One region of the Pantoea sp. LMR881 genome, then DNA from elsewhere that is predicted to be linked to it. Evidence: riboswitches for the same ligand, from Rfam matches in the RefSeq annotation. Region 1 holds a riboswitch; each other region holds the start of a gene.
What was found. A riboswitch is a leader RNA that binds a small molecule or an ion and turns the genes downstream of it on or off. The one in region 1 is predicted to bind thiamine pyrophosphate.
Positions count from the first base shown of each region.

Region 2: linked by a shared signal. The riboswitch ahead of thiC (phosphomethylpyrimidine synthase ThiC) and the one ahead of O3W44_RS00450 (FAD-dependent oxidoreductase) in region 1 are both predicted to bind thiamine pyrophosphate.
Region 3: linked by a shared signal. The riboswitch ahead of thiB (thiamine ABC transporter substrate binding subunit) and the one ahead of O3W44_RS00450 (FAD-dependent oxidoreductase) in region 1 are both predicted to bind thiamine pyrophosphate.

Region 1 covers NZ_JAPVOK010000001.1:53,759-61,050, reverse strand. The annotation lists gene O3W44_RS00480 (AzlC family ABC transporter permease) at 1-290, shown strand, start outside; gene O3W44_RS00475 (AzlD domain-containing protein) at 287-610, shown strand; gene O3W44_RS00470 (alpha/beta hydrolase) at 704-1,414, shown strand; gene O3W44_RS00465 (hypothetical protein) at 1,429-1,611, shown strand; gene O3W44_RS00460 (TetR/AcrR family transcriptional regulator) at 1,699-2,298, shown strand; gene O3W44_RS00455 (alpha/beta fold hydrolase) at 2,356-3,258, shown strand; TPP riboswitch at 3,345-3,464, shown strand; gene O3W44_RS00450 (FAD-dependent oxidoreductase) at 3,599-4,528, shown strand; gene thiS (sulfur carrier protein ThiS) at 4,528-4,725, shown strand; gene O3W44_RS00440 (thiazole synthase) at 4,728-5,486, shown strand; partial or broken gene O3W44_RS00435 (ThiF family adenylyltransferase) at 5,495-6,462, shown strand; gene O3W44_RS00430 (ABC transporter ATP-binding protein) at 6,464-7,195, shown strand; gene O3W44_RS00425 (ABC transporter permease) at 7,185-7,292, shown strand, end outside.
Region 2 covers NZ_JAPVOK010000002.1:2,051,815-2,059,106, reverse strand. The annotation lists gene thiE (thiamine phosphate synthase) at 23-655, opposite strand; gene thiC (phosphomethylpyrimidine synthase ThiC) at 652-2,580, opposite strand; TPP riboswitch at 2,665-2,766, opposite strand; gene rsd (sigma D regulator) at 2,854-3,360, opposite strand; partial or broken gene nudC (NAD(+) diphosphatase) at 3,573-4,342, shown strand; partial or broken gene hemE (uroporphyrinogen decarboxylase) at 4,386-5,452, shown strand; gene nfi (deoxyribonuclease V) at 5,455-6,123, shown strand; gene O3W44_RS11445 (YjaG family protein) at 6,186-6,776, shown strand; gene hupA (nucleoid-associated protein HU-alpha) at 6,965-7,237, shown strand.
Region 3 covers NZ_JAPVOK010000002.1:1,672,995-1,680,286, reverse strand. The annotation lists partial or broken gene thiP (thiamine/thiamine pyrophosphate ABC transporter permease ThiP) at 1-955, opposite strand, end outside; partial or broken gene thiB (thiamine ABC transporter substrate binding subunit) at 931-1,916, opposite strand; TPP riboswitch at 1,962-2,066, opposite strand; partial or broken gene sgrR (HTH-type transcriptional regulator SgrR) at 2,101-3,761, opposite strand; gene O3W44_RS09770 (MFS transporter) at 4,017-5,183, shown strand; partial or broken gene leuD (3-isopropylmalate dehydratase small subunit) at 5,227-5,831, opposite strand; gene leuC (3-isopropylmalate dehydratase large subunit) at 5,835-7,241, opposite strand; gene leuB (3-isopropylmalate dehydrogenase) at 7,246-7,292, opposite strand, start outside.

The DNA of each region.
Region 1 (7,292 bases):
GTACCGCATTCTGGATTTGCGGCATCGGGATTGGTTTCATCTGGCCGGTGAGTGTGATGACCGGTGCCGCTATTGGCCAGTTTATCCCTGATATCTCTGTAATCGGCCTCGACGCCGTCTTCCCTGCCATTTTAATTGCCTTGATTTTCCCGGCCCTGCGCCAGCGCCGTACCCGTATTCCCGCCTCTGTGGGGGCACTACTTTCACTGATTGCTACCCCCTTTGTGCCTGCGGGCATGCCCGTGCTGTTTTCGTTACTGGGTTTGCTGACATGGAGAGGGCGCAAATGAATCAACAGGGTATGATTATCGCCGGCATCGCCTTACTCGCGGTGGGAACCTATTTGATGCGCTTTATGGGGGTTAAACTTGGCAATCGTTTACCGATCACCGAACGCACACAGAGCCTGTTGTCCGATGCTGCAACCATCCTGTTATTCGCCGTGGCAGCAACCACCACGCTTTTTGAAGGGCAGCACTTTGCCGGAATGGCGCGCGTTATGGGTGTTTTATTCGCACTGTTTTTGGCCTGGCGCAAAGCGCCATTGATCGTGATTATCCTTGGCGCAGCGGTGATGACGGCAATACTGCGCTCTTTCGGTGTCGCCTGAACAGTCGGGATACCCTTAAAAAAGCCGGGATTTTATCCCGGCGGTAATTTGTTAGGATTCAGGCTAACGAACCCCTTTCAGGTATCTTACTTTATGCGCAATACCCGTTTTTCACCGCCTCTGGTTATCTCTCTGCTTTTCACACTGGCCCTGCTTTTCTCACCTGCCACGCTTTTAGCCAGACCTGATCTCAAACCTCTGGGGAAAAATATTGCTGACACCGGCTCGGCGTACTATCAGTTTGAAACGCATTTTTTTAATTCAGCGGCGGGTGAGCGGCGCTACAAAGTCTGGATCGGTATTCCTGAGAAAGCGGCTCCTTCAACGGGCTATCCGGTGCTGTACATGCTGGACGGTAACGCGGCGATGGCACACTTATCGGAGCCGCTGTTAAAGCAGATGTTTGAAGATCAGCCTCCGGTGCTGGTAGCGGTAGGTTATGACACGAATCTGCCATTCGATGTGATTGCGCGCAGCTATGATTACACGCCCACCTCTGTCGATCCTGCGGTGAAACAACCGCTTGTTCAGGGCCGCAAAACGGGAGGAAGCCAGGAGTTTCGCCAGTTTTTACTCACACAGATCATCCCTTACGTTGAAAAACGTGCGCCCAGCGATCCATCAAAACGTGCGATATGGGGGCACTCCTTCGGCGGGCTGTTTGTTCTTGACACCTTCTACAACGCAACATGGTTCCATGACTTTTTTGCGGCCGCACCGTCATTAGGTTGGGGCGATCAGCGTATCGTAAAACTGGCAAAGAGAGCAACCCCCGCCACCTGCAAAACAGATCGCTTTACCTGATGGAAGGCGATGGCGTGACTGAGCAGCGTAAAGGCCACTCTGTTGACCTCAAGCGGGAGGAAGGCCAGTTAATCAAAATTCTTATGCAAAAAGGGGTTGATTTACATTTGTCGCGCTATCCAGGTCAGACGCACGGACAAATTTTTCCCTCATCGTTAATGGATACGCTGCACATCATGTCGGGATCGGAAAAATAAAAACCCTTTGTGCTTCGCTTCCCTGGTGCATTTCTTCGGTTAACCTAAAGGGAATGATCATTTCCTAATTGAGGTCAGTGGATTTCTGTGCAAAACATCATTAAAGAACGAGGCCGGCCACGCGAATTCGTGCCTGAAGACGCCCTTGATCGCGCCATGCTGGTGTTTCGTGAAAAAGGTTTTAACGCTGCGTCGATTGGCGATCTCAGCAGTGCCATGCAGTTAACCACGGGAAGCATTTACAAAGCCTTCAACGATAAACGCACCCTGTTTTCCCAGGTTTTTGCGCGTTATCTCTCGCTGCGAAACCAGGAGCTGCGCACACGACTGGAAAAGTGCGCCACGGGAATTTTACGTCTGGAAGCGTTGCTGCATTTCTATGTTGATTCAGTCCAGGATATTGAAGGGCAACGTGGTTGTCTGGTGGCGGGAAGCGCCGTTGAAGTACAGACCCTGGATCAAGAACTTGCCGAGGCGGTAAGCGAAGCGATGAGGCGAAACTTGCGAACCATCACCTCCCTCATTCAGCAAGGCCAGCAGGACGGTTCAGTTAATGCAGAGATCGACGCGGACGCTGCGGCGTCACTCATGTTATGCATTGTTCTGGGGATGCGCGTAGCAGGGAAAATAGCGTCTACGCGGCCTGATCAAAGCATTGTTCCGCTGGCATTGAAAACGCTCAGTTAAAAATTTTTCAACAATTAGGAAATGACCATTTCCTTAATTATGGATCGGGAGATTTCAATGAGTAATGAAGGTTATCAGCACAATTTCGCTTTAATTAACCAGCAGCGCCTGCACTATTTAAGCGCAGGTGATCCTGAAGCAGAGACGATAGTGTTATTGGCGGGTTTTCCACAAAGCAGTTTTGCATGGCGATTCGTTATTCCCCAACTGGCAACAAAATTTCACGTCATTGCGCCCGATTTGCCGGGGCAGGGGGATTCCGATATGCCCGAGAGCGGCTACGATACCGACACTATTGCACAGCAAATAATGGCGCTAATGGCGCATCTCAACGTTACGCATTTCAATCTGGTCGGGCACGACGTTGGCGCATGGGTTGCCTTTCCGCTGGCCGCGCAGTTTCCTGATAACGTCATTAAGCTGGCATTACTGGATGCAGGCATTCCGGGCATCACACTGTCAGACAGGTTGCCGGTGACACCGGATAAGGCCTGGAGAACCTGGCACTTTGCCTTTCATACAGTTAGCGATTTACCTGAAGCCCTTATCAGTGGGCGCGAGGAGATTTATCTCGACTGGTTTTTGAAACGCAAAGCAGCTAATCCCTACATTTTTGATGACGAAGCGATGAAAGAATACTTGCGTATCTTTCGCCGCCCGGGCGCTTTACGTGCTGGTCTGGCGTTTTATCGCGCCGTGGCGCAATCAGCCAGGCAGAACTGTGAGCGTCTCTCTCAGGGAAAACTTGCTCTTCCCGTACTCGCAGTCAGTGCCGATCAGGGGTCTGTTCCTGATATGGCTTCACCGTTACGCACCTTTGCTCATCAGGTTGAAGGCGTAACGGTGGCCCATAGCGGGCATTTTATTCCTGAAGAGCAGCCGGAGAAGTTAGCGCAGCTTCTGACGACCTTTTTGCCGCTTAAGTTGTTATTCAACCGTGTGAACTTAATCATGGGCTGAAGGGGAATAACGATCGTCTGCCAAAATATGATTAGGGTTAAATCGTTACCTCATGCTTGACGAATCATCGCCCTTAAAATACAAATAGAACCTGTCAGGGGAGTCTCGCCCAAGAGACTGAGAGGCTAATAGCGCAACGCGCGGCTTAGCGACCCTTCGAACCTGACCCAGTTGATACTGGCGTAGGAAGACTTGTACCTCATGTCTGATGAGATACATGCCGCAAGAGCCGGTTTCGCATTGCTCTCGCCTTTTTCCCTTTCCTGTATCACGGGTCTTCGTTGTTAAACGACAAGGCCAACGTGATGAAATTCTTCTTTCAACAACGGGTACGTCCGTCATGAGCCGCTGGTCGGTGCTGGGCAGCGGTGTCGCTGGACTCTGTGTTGCGACACTGCTGGCGGAGCATGGCGAATCAATTGAAGTCATTTCTGATGATGATTGCCGCCCGGCATCCCACTGGGCGGGCGGTATGCTTGCGCCCTGGTGCGAAGCGGAAAGCGCCCCAGCAGAAGTGATCGCCTGGGGACAACACGCCGCCGCGTGGTGGGCAAAGCGTATTGATGGCGTTGCCCATAACGGCACGCTGGTTATTGCACCACCGCGTGACAGCCAGGAGCTGATCCGCTTCGCCAGTATGACTTCCGGGCATCAATGGATCACACCCAGCGAGATCGAACCGGCGCTTGAGAATCGTTTTGCACGCGGCTTGTTTTTCGCCGGTGAAGCACATCTTGATCCCCGGGTGGCGATGCAACAGCTACGCCATGATCTCCAGCAGGCTGATGTCAAATTTCATAACGGTAAACCCAGCGGGCAAATTATTGATTGTCGTGGCATTCACGCAGCAGATGCACAACCTGAACTGCGCGCCGTGCGCGGTGAAATGCTTATTCTGCACAGTGATGAAGTGCACCTTTCACGTCCGGTGCGTCTGCTTCATCCCCGTTTTCCCTGCTATCTGGTGCCGCGCGCTTCCGGTCGTTTCATGCTTGGTGCGACGATGGTGGAGAGTCACGACGACAGCCCGATCAGCGCACGTGCAATGATGGAGCTGCTCAGCGCAGCTTATACCCTCCATCCGGCGCTGGCAGAAGCCCGCGTGCTGGAAAGCGGCACGGGATTGCGTCCCGCCTACCGGCACAACCTGCCTGAAGTGCGCTATGAACAGGGCATTTTTTCATTGAACGGGCTGTATCGCCATGGCTTTTTGCTGGCACCGATAATGGCCGAGAAACTGCTACAGCTACTGACACAGGAGACGATGTAATGCGTATTCAGCTCAATGGCCGCGCCATTGATACCGAAGCCAGTACCCTGGCTGACCTGCTGCGTGAGCAAAACATTGACGCAGGTTGCGTCGCCAGCGCCATTAACGGCGAGTTTGTGCCGCGCTCGCGCTATGAGACGCAGCACATTGAAGCGGGTTGCCAGCTGGAAGTGCTGTCTCCGATGCAGGGAGGATAATCATGTTTTACGACTTTCAACCCCAGTCACGCTTTTTGCTTGGCACGGCCGGTTATCCCTCGCCAGAAATTTTGCAGCAGGCGATTTGCGCGTCAGGTGCGGAAATTATTACCGTCAGCCTGCGTCGCGAAGGCAGTCAGGGCGGCGCATTCCGTGAATTACTCAGGCAACTCGACAAGCGCGTTTTACCGAACACGGCCGGGTGTCATACGGTAAAAGAAGCCGTAACGACCGCGCAAATGGCACGCGAATTATTTAATACCCCCTGGATCAAATTAGAAGTCATTGGCCATGCCGATACGCTGCAACCCGATCCGTTTGCACTGGTTGAAGCGGCACGCATTCTTTGCGCCGACGGGTTTAAGGTTTTCCCCTATACCACAGAAGATCTGATCCTCGGTGAGAAACTGCTGGAAGCGGGATGCGAACTGCTGATGCCGTGGGGAGCACCCATCGGTTCCGGACAGGGATTACGCAATACAGAAGGGTTACGTACCATGCGAGCCTGGTTCAAAGATGTGCCGCTAATCATTGATGCGGGCATCGGTGCGCCGAGCCAGGCCACACAGGCTATGGAACTGGGATTTGATGGCATCCTGCTTAATACCGCGGTTGCCAAAGCGCGCGATCCGGTGCGCATGGCGGGTGCATTTGCGTCAGCTATTCACGCCGGGTATGAAGCGCAGCAGGCAGGAATGATGGAGCGGCGCGATATGGCGGCAGCGTCTACGCCTGTTTTTGGTCTGGCTCAGTTCAGCTAAGGATCTCTATGAGTCGTTATCAGCGGCAAGCTGTGCTGCCGGAAATTGGCGAAGCCGGTCAGCAACGTTTAACTGCCGCGCGGGTTTTGGTGGTTGGTGCAGGCGGCTTAGGTTCCACGCTGCTGCCTTTGCTGGCAGGCGCGGGGGTCGGCTATATCCGGCTTTATGATGGTGATTGCGTAGAGTTGCATAATCTGCACAGGCAAACGCTGTATGAGATGGCAGATACAGGCAAACCGAAAGCCCTTTGTGCCCAGCGCGCCTTAGCGAAGCGCAATCCTGAATGCACGGTGGAAGCGATCCCCAGGCCCTGAGCGCCAGCCTGTTAGAAGAGGCATTAGCTGATATCGATCTGGTGATCGACGCTGCGGATAATTTTGCCATTACGTATCAACTCTCCGATTTCTGTTATCCACGACAGCTTCCCCTGGTTTGCGCCTCAGTGCTTGGTCGCCAGGGCTATGTCGGCTGTTTTTGCGGCGGCGGTCCTGGCTACCGGGCGTTGTTTCCGCAATTGCCAGCCGCGTCCGCTAACTGCAACACCGCAGGTGTGATGGGGCCAGCAGTGGCGACGCTGGGGGCTTTACAGGCGCAAATGGCGCTCAGCCTGCTGTTAAACCTGACACCTTCACCGCTCGGCTGCATGATTAACTGCGACTTCGCTAACTGGCATTTTCGTCAGTTTCGTTTCGAACAGGCAGAGGAGCCTGAGAAATCCCCTGTGGCGTTTATCGACAGCCAGCTTCTGGACGAAGATGACTGTATTGTCGAGTTACGCAGCGTGGAGGAAGCACCCGCCAGTATCACCGACGCGGTGATACGTGTGCTGCCAGAGCAAATTGCACACTGGCAACCACCCGTTGATCAACGCATCGTGCTGGTCTGCGCCAGCGGTATTCGCGCCGCCCAGGCAGCACGAACGCTGGAAGGTCGCGGATTTACCCGGCTGGCAATCATTGCCGCCAACAGGAACTAAGATGCAGCCCGGACCGGATATCAGCTTTGAAAAAGTGGGTTTTTCCTGGGAAGAATGTTGTCTCTTTCACGATTTTGAACTGCATCTGCAGGGTGGAAAAACCACCGTTTTTCTCGGGCGCAGCGGCATTGGCAAAAGTACCTTATTGAGATTAGTTGCGGGTTTGCTTACGCCTGATCGCGGCAAGATTATCAGCAGCAATTCATGTCCGTTGAAACAGCAGATCGCATGGATGGGCCAGCAGGATCTGCTCTATCCCTGGCTGACCGTGCGCGAAAACATCATGCTCGGCTCACGTTTGCAGGGAGAAAAACCCAACATTTCGCGTGCCAGTGTATTGCTGGAGCAGGTTCAGCTCGCCGGGTACGCGCATGCACTGCCTGCTGCGTTATCCGGTGGAATGCGTCAGCGTGTGGCACTGGCGCGCACGCTCTACCTTGATCGTCCCGTTGTGTTAATGGACGAGCCTTTCGCGACGCTGGATGTGATGACCAAACTCAGCCTGCAAACCCTCACCGCGAACGTGCTAAGAGGAAAAACCGTTCTGCTCATCACCCACGATCCTCTGGAAGCCTGCCGCATGGCGCATGAAATTTGCCTGTTAAGTGAAACACCTTTGCGCGTTGACCGTTTCGCTGTACCCAATGGTGAACCGCCACGCGCAGTAGAAGATACAGCGTTGTTACAAACGCAAGGCGAGCTTTTTCACAGGCTGAATAGCGATGAGAAATAACCTTTTTAGCTTTATCTATCTGCTGGTGGTGCTGGGCTGCGGCTGGCAGGTGGCTCGCCATGCAGGCGTGCCCGCTTTTCTCTTGCCCGCACCGCTG
Region 2 (7,292 bases), on a different contig from region 1:
GCTGCGTAACGGCTTCCAGAAATCAGGCGACAGGCTCTGGTTCCGCTAATGTCAGCAGAATACGTGTTGCTTCACGCCAGTCATCAGCCTGAGTAATCGCACTCACGACAGCAATGCTGCCTACGCCCGTTGCTAAGACTTGCGGAGCGCGTTCAATACTGATGCCCCCAATCGCAACGGTGGGGATATGCTGTAAACGCGCTAAATGACGCTTTAGCTCAATCAGTCCCTGTGGCGCAGAGGGCATCTGCTTGGTTTGCGTAGGAAAAATATGGCCCAGTGCAATGTAAGAGGGCTGTAAGGCCAGCGCCCGATCTAATTCAGCATCATCATGCGTCGATATCCCCAGGCGCAGCCCTGCCTGATTAATCAGCGCAAGATTAGCCACATCAAGATCTTCCTGGCCGAGGTGTACGCCATACGCATTGTGCCTGATCGCCAACTGCCAGTAATCATTGATAAACAGGCGCGCACGATAGCGTTTACCCAGCGCGATAGCCTGAACAATAGCCGGTTCTACCGCATCATCAGGCTGATCTTTAATACGTAACTGGAGCGTACGCACGCCCGCATCAAGCAAACGCTCAATCCACTCTACGTTATCAACCACCGGATAAAGCCCTAAACGCGGCGCGGTGGCAGGGAATGCATTCATATTTTGTCCTCCTGAACAGCATCCGCAGGATGATAAAGCTCACCGCCACGGTTGCGAAAATGGGCAGACATTTGCGCCATGCCAATATCAACCGGCTTCGCCTCGGCTTCCTGGCGAGCAGCATAGTCACGCACTTCCTGGGTAATTTTCATTGAGCAGAACTTTGGCCCACACATGGAGCAGAAGTGTGCCACTTTGCCCGATTCCTGTGGCAGTGTTTCGTCGTGATAAGCCCGAGCGGTATGAGGATCAAGGGCCAGATTGAACTGATCTTCCCAGCGAAATTCAAAACGCGCTTTAGACATGGCGTTATCACGAATCTGCGCGCCAGGATGACCTTTCGCCAGATCGGCTGCGTGCGCAGCAATTTTATAGGTAATCAAACCCTGCTTTACATCCTCTTTATTCGGCAGGCCGAGATGCTCTTTTGGCGTGACATAGCACAGCATCGCGCAGCCGAACCAGCCAATCATGGCGGCACCAATACCGGATGTGAAGTGATCGTAACCCGGTGCGATGTCAGTAGTAAGTGGGCCGAGCGTGTAAAAAGGCGCTTCATGACAGTGCTCCAGCTGTTCAGTCATGTTGCGGCGAATCATCTGCATCGGCACGTGACCAGGGCCTTCGATCATGACCTGCACATCATACTCCCAGGCAATCTTCGTCAATTCGCCCAACGTATGTAACTCAGCAAATTGCGCCGCGTCGTTAGCATCCTGGATCGAACCAGGACGCAAGCCATCACCCAAAGACAGCGAGACATCATAAGCCGCACAGATTTCACAAATGTCACGGAAGTGTTGATACAGAAAACTTTCTTTGTGATGCGATAAGCACCACTTCGCCATAATTGATCCGCCGCGTGACACAATACCTGTCAGCCGTTTGGCGGTCATTGGCACATAGCGCAGCAGCACGCCAGCATGAATAGTGAAATAATCAACGCCTTGTTCGGCTTGCTCCAGTAGCGTGTCGCGAAAGATTTCCCAGTTGAGATCTTCTGCCACACCATTTACTTTTTCCAGCGCCTGATAAATCGGCACGGTACCAATCGGGACCGGACTGTTACGCAAAATCCATTCACGCGTTTCGTGAATATAGCGGCCGGTAGAGAGATCCATCACCGTATCTGCGCCCCAACGTGTTGACCACACCAGCTTTTCAACTTCTTCTTCGATGGAAGAGGTAACGGCCGAGTTACCGATATTGGCATTGACCTTCACCAGAAAGTTGCGGCCAATAATCATGGGTTCAGATTCAGGATGATTGATGTTAGCGGGGATAATCGCGCGGCCTTCCGCCACTTCCTTACGGACAAATTCTGGCGTAATGTTTTGCGGCAGATGAGCGCCAAAGCTGTGTCCCGCATGTTGTTGCAGCAGTACCTCACCGCGAATGCGCTCGCGTCCCATATTTTCACGCAGGGCAATAAACTCCATCTCCGGGGTGATAATACCCTGACGCGCATAATGCAACTGAGTCACCCGGCGGCCTGGTTTAGCGCGGCGCGGCTCAGGCAGGTGTTCGAAACGTAAATGATCAAGACCGTCGTCGGCCAGACGTTGTTGAGTGTAAGTTGAACTGATTTGTTTAAGTGGCTCGCTATCATCACGTTCAGCGATCCAGCGGGCGCGCAGTTTTTCCAGACCGCGATGTACATCAATTTGCGCTGACGTATCGCCATACGCACCGGCTGTGTCATAGACCGGCACTGCTTCGTTATCTTCGTAGTGTGGATTGTCTTTGCTGCCGCCCGTCAGGGTTGGGCTGAGCTGAATTTCGCGCATCGGCACGCGAATATCTTCACGGCTGCCGGTGATCCAAATGCGTTTCGAACGAGGAAATGCGCTGCCGCTTTGTAGTGAATCGATGAATTCCTGTGCCTGAGCACGCTGTTCGCGACGAGTGGTTTTTGACAGAGACATAGCAATTTTCCAGTTAAAGGGGAACGTTGCTTGTCTGGAGCCGGAAGGAGTAACAGATACCGGGCAAAAGCCGCCCGTATACTGAACAAATTTACTCTTGTTCCCTACGCAGGTATTAACCTGGTCAGGTTCCGCGGATCCCGAATGAACGGTCTCAGCCCTAAAAGGGCACTCCGACAAGAATTTAAAAACAGGTTTATCAGACCGAAGTCGTCAAAACCCATTCAGCATAAAAGCGCCTTTCGATAATCACAAGTGATTATCTGGCTGATATTACGCCGGACGCGCCATTTGGCTGTCGTTTGCAACAGGCGGCCGCGCCAGGTGATTGTCCCATGCCAGCTGGATCAGCTTATCTTCAAGCGTGAAACGCGCTTCTAACACTTCGCCCACTTCGGATAATGCCTGCTGAAACGTCACGCAGTTATCATCATCAATCGACTGCTGTAAATGACCATCATAAAGCTGCATCAGCCGTTCAGTGTTTGCTTCGAGCGGCGGATAAATTTGCGCAGCGGCAATCAGCGGGCTGTCGCCACTCATTTCGCTAATAATGCGCTCATAAATACTAAAATGTCCTGCTGACAGATAATCTACCAGGCCGTGGCAAAAATTATCCAGTGCTTGTTCATCCAACGCGGTAAGGGCTTCTTTATTCGGTTTCATTCCTACCAAATGGTAATAGGCAACCAACAGTTGGCGTCGGGCTTCCAGCCACGAATCTACCAGTTCATTGCTGCCACCTACGCGCTCGGTCAGGACGTCTAACTGGTTAAGCATATCTAACTCCATGTGAGTCATATCCCTTCATACTTCAGGCTGCAAATGCGTTGGCTGCGCGTCTTCTTCTCCATCACTTATCTCTGTAAGCGCCTGGGGAGAGATCATCATGCCGCCTTCCTGCAATCCGAATTATTTGGGTATAGTTGTTTATCTACACACTTAACATCAGGACTTCAGCGTGCCATTTGACGCTAAGGATGACGAAAAAAATGCAATACGAGATTTCAAGCGTAGACGCTGGATGGTGGATTGTCAGCCATGAACAAAAACTTTGGTTACCGCAGGGCGAATTACCCCATGGAAGTGCGCAAAAATGGGGGCTGGTGGGCAGCAAAGCACAGGTGATTGGCGAGTGGTCAGGTGAGAAAGTCTGGCTCATCTGCGAGACGCGTCCGGACAGCATGTTATCGGTGCGGCAGCTGATTGATGAAGACGTTGGCCTGTTCCAGCTGGCGGGTCGGGGGTGCAACTGGCTGAGTTTTATCGTTCCCATCGCTGGTGTGGCTACTGCGGCCATGAGATGCAGCACAGCACCCGCGAGTTTGCCTGTCTGTGCACGCACTGCCGTGAACGCTACTATCCGCAAATCGCGCCTTGCATCATTGTCGCCATTCGTCGCGGAGAGGAGATCCTGCTGGCGAATCACTCCCGGCATCGTAATAGCATTTATACCGTGCTGGCAGGCTTCGTCGAAGTGGGCGAAACGCTGGAACAGGCTGTTGCGCGCGAAGTAATGGAAGAAAGCAATGTGCGGGTGAAAAATGTGCGTTATGTAACATCACAGCCGTGGCCGTTCCCACAATCACTAATGGTGGCGTTTATGGCTGAGTATGAGAGCGGTGACCTGCAACACGATGGCAAAGAATTGCTGGACGCCGGATGGTTCCGTTATGACGCACTGCCGTTGTTACCGCCAGCGGGGACGGTGGCACGCCGTTTGATAGAAGACACCGTTGCCATCTGCCGCGCCGGGGCGTGAGGAAAATGCTACACTACACGCCTGAAATTGAGAGAGCCTTGAAATGAGTGAACTGAAGAACGATCGTTATTTGCGCGCCCTGTTACGTCAGCCAGTTGATGTCACACCGGTATGGATGATGCGACAAGCCGGGCGTTACTTACCGGAATACAAAGCGACCCGTGCTGAAGCGGGGATTTTATGTCGCTGTGTAAAAATGCCGAGCTGGCCTGTGAAGTTACGCTACAGCCGCTGCGTCGTTACGCACTGGATGCGGCGATCCTCTTTAGCGATATTTTAACTATCCCCGATGCGATGGGGCTGGGTCTTTATTTCGAAGCCGGTGAAGGCCCACGCTTTTCAAATCCCATTACTTGCCGTGCCGATGTTGAACGTTTGCCGGTGCCGGATCCTGAAATGGAACTGGGCTATGTGATGAACGCGGTGCGCACGATCCGTAAAAACCTGAAAGGCGAAGTCCCGCTGATCGGTTTTTCTGGCAGCCCCTGGACGCTGGCAACCTATATGGTTGAGGGCGGCAGCAGCAAGGCTTTCACTAAAATTAAAAAAATGATGTACGCCGATCCAACGACGCTGCATGCGATGCTGGATAAACTGGCAGACAGCGTGATTCTCTATCTGAATGCGCAGATTCGTGCCGGTGCGCAGTCAGTGATGGTGTTTGATACATGGGGCGGAGTACTCACTGGTCGTGATTACCGTGAGTTTTCGCTCTACTACATGCACAAAATTGTCGACGGCGTATTGCATGAGAATGAAGGCCGCCGCGTGCCAATAACCTTGTTCACAAAGGGTGGCGGACAGTGGCTGGAAGCGATGGCAGAAACGGGCTGTGATGCGCTGGGTCTGGACTGGACCACCGATATCGGAGAGGCACGTCGTCGCGTTGGCGATAAAGTTGCGCTCCAGGGCAATATGGATCCCTCAATGTTATATGCGCCCCCTGCGCGTATCGAACAGGAAGTGGCTGGGATTCTGGAAAGCTTTGGTCGTGGAAATGGCCACGTCTTTAACCTCGGCCATGGTATTCATCAGGATGTGCCGCCAGAACATGCAGGTGCGTTTGTTGAAGCAGTGCACCGTTTGTCTCGTCCATGGCATCAGGAGTAATTATGGATATTGCTGCATTACGTGCTGAGCAGCTTCAGCGTGCCGCTGACGTGGTGCGGCATGACGATTTCGACGTACTGCCGCCGCGCTTTATCGGTGGGGCAGACGTGGGTTTCGAGCAAGAGGGCGCCGTTACGCGTGCCGCCATGGTCATTCTTGAATATCCTTCTCTCAGGCTGGTGGAGCACCGCATTGCGCGCATTGACACCACCATGCCTTATATCCCTGGCTTTCTCTCTTTTCGCGAATATCCCGCGCTGATGGCTGCATGGCAGATGCTTGAACAAAAGCCCGATCTGCTGTTTGTTGACGGTCACGGTATTTCGCATCCACGTCGCCTGGGCGTCGCATCACACTTTGGTTTGCTGGTGGACGTGCCAACCATAGGTGTGGCTAAACGTCGCTTGTGCGGGCGTTATGAAGAGGTCGATGCGCAACCTGGCAGTCGCCAGCCTCTGATCGACAAAGGCGAGCAGATTGGCTGGGTATGGCGCAGTAAGCAGCGTTGTAATCCATTATTTGTCGCAACCGGACATCGTGTCAGCCTCGACAGCGCGCTGCACTGGGTTGAAAACTGCACGCGTGGCTACCGTTTACCGGAACCTACACGCTGGGCAGATGCCGTTGCGTCGAACCGTACTGCGTTTCAGCGTTGGCAAAACACGCTTTAACGCTGTTTCAACGGCACTTTTGCGATACACTGCCGCCAGCGAAACGAATAAGAGCCACCGTCATGTTACAAAACCCCGTTCATTTGCGTCTGGCGAAGCTGGAAAGTTGGCAGCACCTGACCTTTATGGCCTGCCTGTGCGAACGCATGTATCCCAATTACTGGGCTTTTTGCGAACAGACGCAGTTTGCCGATCCCGCCTTGTATCGTCGTATTCTCGATTTGATTTGGGAAAGCCTGACGGTCAAAGATGCGAAGATCAATTTTGACAGCCAGCTTGAAAAGCTGGAAGCGGCAATCCCTGATGGCGATGCCTTTGAGGTTTACGGCGTTTATCCCGCTATTGATGCTTGTGTGGCCCTGAGCGAGGTGCTACACGCTCAGCTAAGCGGTGAGACGCTTGAGCATGCTATCGAAGTCAGCGAGAGTTCAATTACCACCGTCGCCATGCTGGAAATGACGCAGGCGGGCCGTGAAATGAGCGATGAAGAACTGCGTGAAAACTCAGCAATTATCGACGAATGGGACCTGCAATGGGAGATTTTTCGCCTACTCGCGGACTGTGAAGAACGAGACCTTGAATTGATCAAAGGACTTCGATCAGACCTGCGTGAAGCGGGAATCAGTAACATCGGTATAAAATTTCAGCAATAAGGCGAGAAAACGTGACTTCAGGCCTGAATTACCGCGCCTGAAGGCTTCACATCGGCCCCCTGTCTGGTCTACATTTGGGGGGCTGAAAATTGTGGCTATCGGTGCGTGCAGGCTGAAGAGTGCCAGAATATGGCTTTTCCCTCGCACTCGTTGCTTAGCAAGCGATAAATACACTTTAAGGATAACTTATGAACAAGACTCAACTGATTGATGTGATCGCGGATAAAGCTGACCTGTCTAAAACCCAGGCTAAGGCGGCGCTGGAATCTACTCTGGCTGCGATTACTGAGTCTCTGAAAGATGGTGATGCTGTACAACTGGTTGGTTTTGGTACTTTTAAAGTGAACCACCGCGCTGAGCGTACCGGTCGCAACCCGCAGACTGGCAAAGAGATCAAAATCGCTGCAGCTAACGTACCAGCATTCGTGTCAGGTAAGGCACTGAAAGACGCTGTTAAGTAAGTCGTCGCATTGCGGTCAAGCTTTAAAACAGGGGGCGTTTTCGCCCCTTTTGTTT
Region 3 (7,292 bases), on a different contig from region 1:
CGCAGGCCGCCGTGTAACCCATCAACCATTACCGCCAGCAGCGGCGGCAACAGCAGCAGCAGGGATAAAACAATCATCACGCTATCACTCAGGCGCGCTAAAACAGAATCCTGCGGATCGCGCCAGCCGCGCAGTTGACCATTGCCAGTGGGAATTGCCTTGCTAAAACGCTGGCTCAACAGCACCAGCGCCAGGCAACAGGTCAGTTGAATCAGTGCCAGCAGCGCCGCACGACCGGGATCGTAGTCGTAACTCAGTGCCTGAAAGATGGCGAGTTCGATGGTAGTGGCCTGCGGTCCGCCACCCAGCGTTAGCACGGTGGCGAAACTGGCAAAGCACAGCATAAAAATGAGTGCGCCAGTCGGCAGTAACTGGCGACGCAGCCACGGCCACTCCAGCAGGCGGAAGTGATGCCAGCCGCGCAGATTAAGCTGCGCCGCTAACTGGCGCTGTTCGGCTGGAATACTCTCTAACGCTTGTAACAACAGGCGCGTCGCCAACGGCAGGTTGAAGAAAACGTGCGCCAGCAAAATGCCTTGCAGGCCATAAGGGGAGAAGGTGTAATCAATGCCCGCTAACTGACAAAGCTGGGCCAGCCAGCCAACGCGACCATACACCGTTAGCAGGCCAAATACGGCGACCAGCACCGGCAGCACCAGCGTCATGGCGCACAGACGCAGCAGCAGCCGACGGCCCGGAAAACGTCGCCGGTAGAGGGCCCGTGCCAGCGCAATCGCGGGCAGCAGCGACAGCAGCGCAGAGAGCAGCGCCTGCCCAAAGGAAAAGGCAACCACGTGGTGGAGATAATCATCTTGCAGCACGCTACGCCAGTGAGTTTCTGGCGCGGCAATCCACAGCGATGAAAAGGCCAGCAGCGCCACACTGCACAGCAGCAGCGTGGCGAGTGCGCCAGGATCAGCCAGCAGGGGATCAGTGGCTGACGGCGCGTTGCCATGCATTAATCCATTGTGAACGGTGGCTGGCGACATCCTGTGCCGAATATTGCAGCGCGGTGGCAGGCAAGCTGAGCGTCGCGAAGCCAGCAGGCAAATCGGTTTTGATTACCGGATACATCCAGTTGCCGGTTGGAATGCTGTTCTGGAAAGCCGGGGAGACCATGAAGCGCATAAACTGCTGCGCCAGTTTGGGCTGTTTGCTGCTGGCTAACTGCGCGGCAACTTCAACCTGGAGATAATGGCCTTCAGTAAAAGGCGCGGCAGCATAGTGATCTTTTTCTCTTCAATAAGATGGTAAGCCGGTGAGGTGGTGTAACTCAGCACCAAATCCCCTTCACCTTTCAGGAACAGGCCGTAGGCTTCGCTCCAGCCCTTGGTCACGGTTACCGTTTTTTGTGCCAGCTTTTGCCACGCCTGGGGTGCCTGATCGCCATACACTTTTTGCATCCACAACAGCAAGCCTAACCCTGGCGTGCTGGTACGCGGATCTTCGTAAATGACGCGCCATTTTTCCGGGCTTTCAACCAGCTCTTTCAGGCTTTTTGGCGGATTTTTCAGTTTGTTTTTGTCATAGACAAAAGCGAAGTAGCCGTAATCAAACGGGATGAAGGTTTTATCCTGCCAGCCGCCGGGCAATTGCAGTGCGCCAGTATCCACATCGCTGGCGGCAAACAGCCCCGTCTGCTGGGCGGCCTGCACTAAATTGTTATCGAGTCCCAACACCACGTCAGCTTTGCTGTTCTTGCCTTCCATGCGCAGGCGATTAAGCAGCGACACGCCATCTTCCAGCGCGACATATTTCAGTTCGCAGTGACACTGCGCTTCAAATGCTTTTTTTACTGCCGGGCCGGGGCCCCAGTCTGCGGAGAATGAATCGTAGGTGTAGACGGTTAAGGTGGGTTTCGCCGCAAAGACAGAGGCTGATAACAGCAGCAGCACAGGCAGGGCTTTCTTTAACACTTTGCGCTCCTTGAGGAGAATTGTTGAGTGAGTCGCAAAGGATCTGAGCGTTCTGACCTCAAATCCCTACGTCGGTATTAACCGAATCAGGTTCGACGGGTATCTCTCAGCCGCTTGCAACCTTCACAAACAGCACCCCGTTGAGAACGACACATTCTAGTCATTTCAGCGCAAAGGGCAAGGTTCACAGCTCCGGCGGAGCAAACCAGGCTGATTTAAAATCAAACCAGCCGAGCGTATTCATGCGCACGCCGCGCATACTACGCTGGCCCTCCAGCAGCAGCCAGTGATGAAACAGCGGATGTAATCCCCCTTCTTCGACCAGACGCTTACTCCACTCCGCCAGCGGAAGGTTCTTTTTACGCCAGCGCGCAGCGTCACCGTGCCAGTCAATGGGCAGACAGTGATGTAACAGCGGGATCTCATACAGCTGGGCGAAGAGAGAATATTCCAGCGGCAAAGTGAAGTTTACGCTGCCCAGCCAGATATCGCTTTCTGCTTCGCCCTGATGCCAAATTTCATAACTCACTTCCTGCGTGACCAGCTCGACATTGTGCTGCGCCAGCAGAGGACGCAACGCATTTGCAATGCCTTCATGTTCCACATGCTGGCTATACCAGGTTAGCGTCAGTCTTTTCAGACTGGCAGGCTTTTCAACCGGGGTTAAATCACGGCGATGATGCCAGCGCGGCAGCAATCCGTAAGCCGGGAACCAGTAGCGTTGATAGCCAATTTCGGCATGATTAAGCAAGGCGATCGGGTTAAATAAATAGCTTACCCAACGGCGAATGGCGTCATCGCTGCCCTGGCGCGAACGCTGGTCGAACAGTAAATAATAACATCCCTCTTCGAGGCGGCTTTCTTCCTGTTTCTCGTCAGCCGTCTCGCCCTGCAAGCGTACTCCGGCATACACCAGCTCATCGCTGATATCAGGCAGTACCCATATTGAGACATCATCAATTAACGCGCGAAAGCCAAAATAATCATCAAAGGCGGCAATTTTTAGCTGGCTTTGCTGGTTGCGAACCACGCTATACGGGCCGGTCCCGATGGGCTGGCGGGCAAAGTCGCGCAGTTCAGGCCATTCGCGAGGCAGAATCATCGCGCTTACGCTGCCAAGCAGCCACGGCAGCCAGTCATCGGGCTGACTGAGAGTGATATCAAGCGTCCAGGGTGCGGGCGTGCTGATATGTTGAAGATGGGAAAACAGCGGCTGGCTGCGCAGGCGTTCAAGACTGCTAATGACATCAGCCATCTCCAGCTCGCGGCCATGATGAAAGCGGATCGCCGGACGCAGAAAAAGCGCCAGTGCAGCGGTGAGTTTTGCTGCCAGTGGTGGGCAATATCCGCTTCTGTTTCCCCCTTTTCCTCATTTATGTGTGTCAGGCCGCTAAAAATTTGTCGCGCCAAATGGGTTTCTGAACGGCGCAGCGGCGAGCCGGGTAATAAATTTAGCAGCGGACGATAGTAGAGAACGCGCAGAATATGTTTACCCTGGCGAAAACTGCGGCCCAGATGGGCGCTGATCATCTGTCGTACCTGAGTTTTGTCACCCACCAGCTGTACAAGCTGATCGATGCGGTCCTGCTCCAGCAGATCTTCTGCACGCTGCTGCTGAAGTGCCAGGCCAGTATAACAAAACGTGAGCAGCGAACGCTTGCCGCGTCCCGCTTCTGCTTGCCAGATCAGCCAACCCGCATCCTGCATGGCGTTGAGTAAATTACGCATATGGCGACGCGAACAGTGCAAGACATGCGCTAATTCGCTCAGCGTCGTTTCCTGCGTTTGCCCCTGGCAGCTCTGCCATAAACGGATGAATTGCTGTTTCAGGCGTGATGAGGACATGAAAAGAGGAACTCCCTGTTAAAAGTGCTCTGTTTTTCCTGCCTCATATTAGAGGCAAAATCTGTTTCATGGAAAGAGCGGGAGGCATTCCGCGGAATGGCGCTCTGTCCATGATCGTGCAGCTTAGTGCGATCCTTTCTGAGTAGGGGTGCAATTACACCGCCAGCAGATTTTCTCTGCTGGCTTTTTTCATGTTGCACTGTATCGTCTACCCTTCTTTTTCCTCTGTTTTTTCATTCTGTAAGGGACTTCGGTATGAACTCGCCGCGCAGTAATAACTCGGTTTATCTGGCGTTTATGGTGGCCTCTTTCATGATTGGCGTAGCCGGTGCCTTACAGGCCCCTACGCTCAGTCTGTTCCTCACGCGAGAAGTCCAGGCCCGACCTTTCTGGGTGGGGCTGTTTTTTACCATCAATGCCGTGGCGGGCATTGTGGTCAGTATGCTGGTGGCTAAACGTTCAGACAGCGTAGGCGATCGTCGCCACATCATTTTATTCTGTTGCCTGATGGCGCTGTGCAACGCTCTATTATTCGCTTTTAGTCGTGATTACCTGACGCTTATCACCTTAGGCGTGCTGCTATCCGCTTTAGCCAGCGTATCAATGCCGCAGATATTCGCGCTGGCGCGTGAATATGCTGACCAGTCAGCGCGTGAAGTGGTGATGTTCAGCTCGGTAATGCGCGCCCAACTGTCGCTGGCGTGGGTGATCGGGCCGCCACTGTCGTTTACGCTGGCGCTTAATTACGGCTTCGTCACGCTGTTTATGGTCGCGGCGGCGCTGTTTTTGACCTGTACTTTACTCGTCTGGCTGACCTTACCGTCTGTTCCGCGCGCAGAGACGATGATGCACACCGGCGGCATGCCGATCAGCGGCTGGCGCGATCGCGACGTTCGCCTGCTTTTTATCGCCTCGGTGACGATGTGGACCTGCAATACCATGTACATTATTGATATGCCGCTCTATATCAGCAGTACCCTGGGATTACCGGAAAAACTGGCGGGCTTACTGATGGGGCTGGCAGCCGGACTGGAAATTCCGGTGATGTTGCTGGCGGGCTATTTTGCTAAGCGCACAGGGAAACGCAATTTGATGCTGCTGGCGGTGGCAGCAGGTATTCTTTTCTATCTCGGATTAGTGCTGTTTAGTTCACGTCAGGCACTGCTGATTTTGCAACTGTTTAACGCTGTGTTTATTGGCATCATTGCGGGCATTGGCATGCTGTGGTTCCAGGATTTAATGCCGGGACGCCCCGGTGCGGCAACCACAATGTTTACTAATTCTATCTCCACCGGCATGATTTTAGCGGGAGTGATTCAGGGAACCCTCAGCGATCATCTTGGGCATGTTGCGGTGTACTGGCTGGCGCTGGCTTTGGCGACTGCCGCTTTTGCTATGTCCGCCCGGGTACGTAACGTATAAAAAAGGGCGACCCGCTGGTCGCCCCTGATTGCCTGCTTAATGATTAACGCAGGTAAGCCGGTTGATTCTGTTCATATTGCGCAATCGATGCTTCGTGTTGCAGCGTCAAACCGATGCTGTCGAGGCCGTTGATCATGCAATGAAGGCGGAAGCTGTCGAGCTCAAACGAATAAGTTTTGTCGCCTGCCTTCACGGTTTGCGCTTCGAGATCAACAACGAAGCGGATGCCCGGCTGAGCGGCAACCAGCTTGAACATCTCATCGACTTCTTCATCGCTCAGCTTGATTGGCAGCAGTTGGTTATTGAAGCTGTTGCCATAAAAGATGTCAGCGAAGCTCGGCGCAATGACTACGTGGAAACCAAAATCGGTCAATGCCCAGGGGCGTGTTCACGTGAGGAACCACAACCAAAGTTTTCACGCGCCAGCAGAATACTGGCTCCCTGATAAGCGGGCTGATTCAGTACGAAACTGGCGGTTGGCACTGTTCCGGCGTCATCGTCGAAGCGCCAGTCGTGAAACAAGTGCTGACCAAAACCGGTGCGCGTCACTTTCTGCAGAAACTGTTTAGGAATAATGGCATCGGTGTCGACGTTAGCGGCATCCAGCGGCGCAACAATTCCGGTATGTTGGGTAAATTTCTTCGCCATGACTCAGGCTCCTGTCGTCAGTTCACGGATGTCAGCAAAGTGGCCGGTGACCGCAGCTGCCGCAGCCATTGCCGGGCTAACCAGATGGGTTCGACCGCCACGGCCCTGACGACCTTCAAAGTTACGGTTACTGGTGGATGCACAACGCTCGCCGGGATTCAGGCGGTCATTGTTCATGGCCAGACACATAGAGCAGCCAGGCAGACGCCACTCAAAACCCGCGTCGAGAAAAATTTTATCTAAGCCTTCCGCTTCCGCTTGCGCCTTCACCGGGCCTGAGCCTGGAACCACCATAGCAATTACCCCCGGCGCGACTTTGCGTCCTTTGGCGACAGCCGCAGCAGCGCGCAGATCTTCAATACGTGAGTTAGTGCAGGAACCGATAAAGACTTTATCAATAGCGACGTCGGTCAGCTTAATGCCAGGCTGCAAATTCATGTAAGCCAGTGCTTTTTCTGCTGAGGCGCGCTCAACCGGATCGGCAAACGAAGCCGGGTTCGGGATCGCCTGATCAACTGCAATCACCTGGCCGGGGTTGGTTCCCCAGGTGACTTGTGGGGCAATCTCTTCAGCATGCAGTGTAACAACCGCATCAAATTTGGCATCGCTGTCTGACTTCAGGGTGCGCCAGTATTCAACTGCCTGCTCCCATTTTTCACCCTGCGGCGCAAACTGACGGCCTTTCAGGTAGTTGAACGTCGTCTCGTCTGGCGCGACCAGGCCCGCTTTTGCACCCATTTCGATCGCCATGTTGCACAGCGTCATACGACCTTCCATGCTCAGAGCTTCGATGGCTGGACCACAAAATTCCACGACATGTCCGGTGCCGCCTGCACTGCCGGTTTTACCTATAATCGCCAGCACAATATCTTTTGCGGTGATGCCCTGAGTGGCTTCGCCCAGCACTTCGATTTTCATGGTTTTCGCGCGGCCTTGCTTCAGCGTCTGGGTCGCGAAAACGTGTTCAACTTCTGACGTGCCGATGCCGAATGCCAGTGAACCAAAGGCGCCGTGGGTTGCCGTATGTGAGTCACCACAAACGATCGTCATACCTGGCAAGGTCATGCCTTGTTCCGGACCGATGACGTGTACGATGCCCTGAAACGGGTGATTCAGGTCATATAACTGCACGCCAAATTCAGCGCAGTTTTTAATCAACTCTTGCATCTGAATACGTGCCATCTCACCCGAAGCGTTAATGTCTTTGGTTTGGGTGGAGACGTTATGATCCATGGTCGCGAAGGTTTTTTCCGGCTGACGGACTTTACGTCCGTGAGCGCGCAGACCATCAAAGGCCTGCGGCGAAGTCACCTCATGGATCAGGTGACGATCGATATAGAGTAACGGTGTTTCATTCGGCGCTTCGTGAACGACATGTGCATCAAATAACTTCTGATATAACGTTTTCATTGTTTTATTTTTCCTCGGCGATAAAGCGGGCAATAATGCTGCCCATCTCAT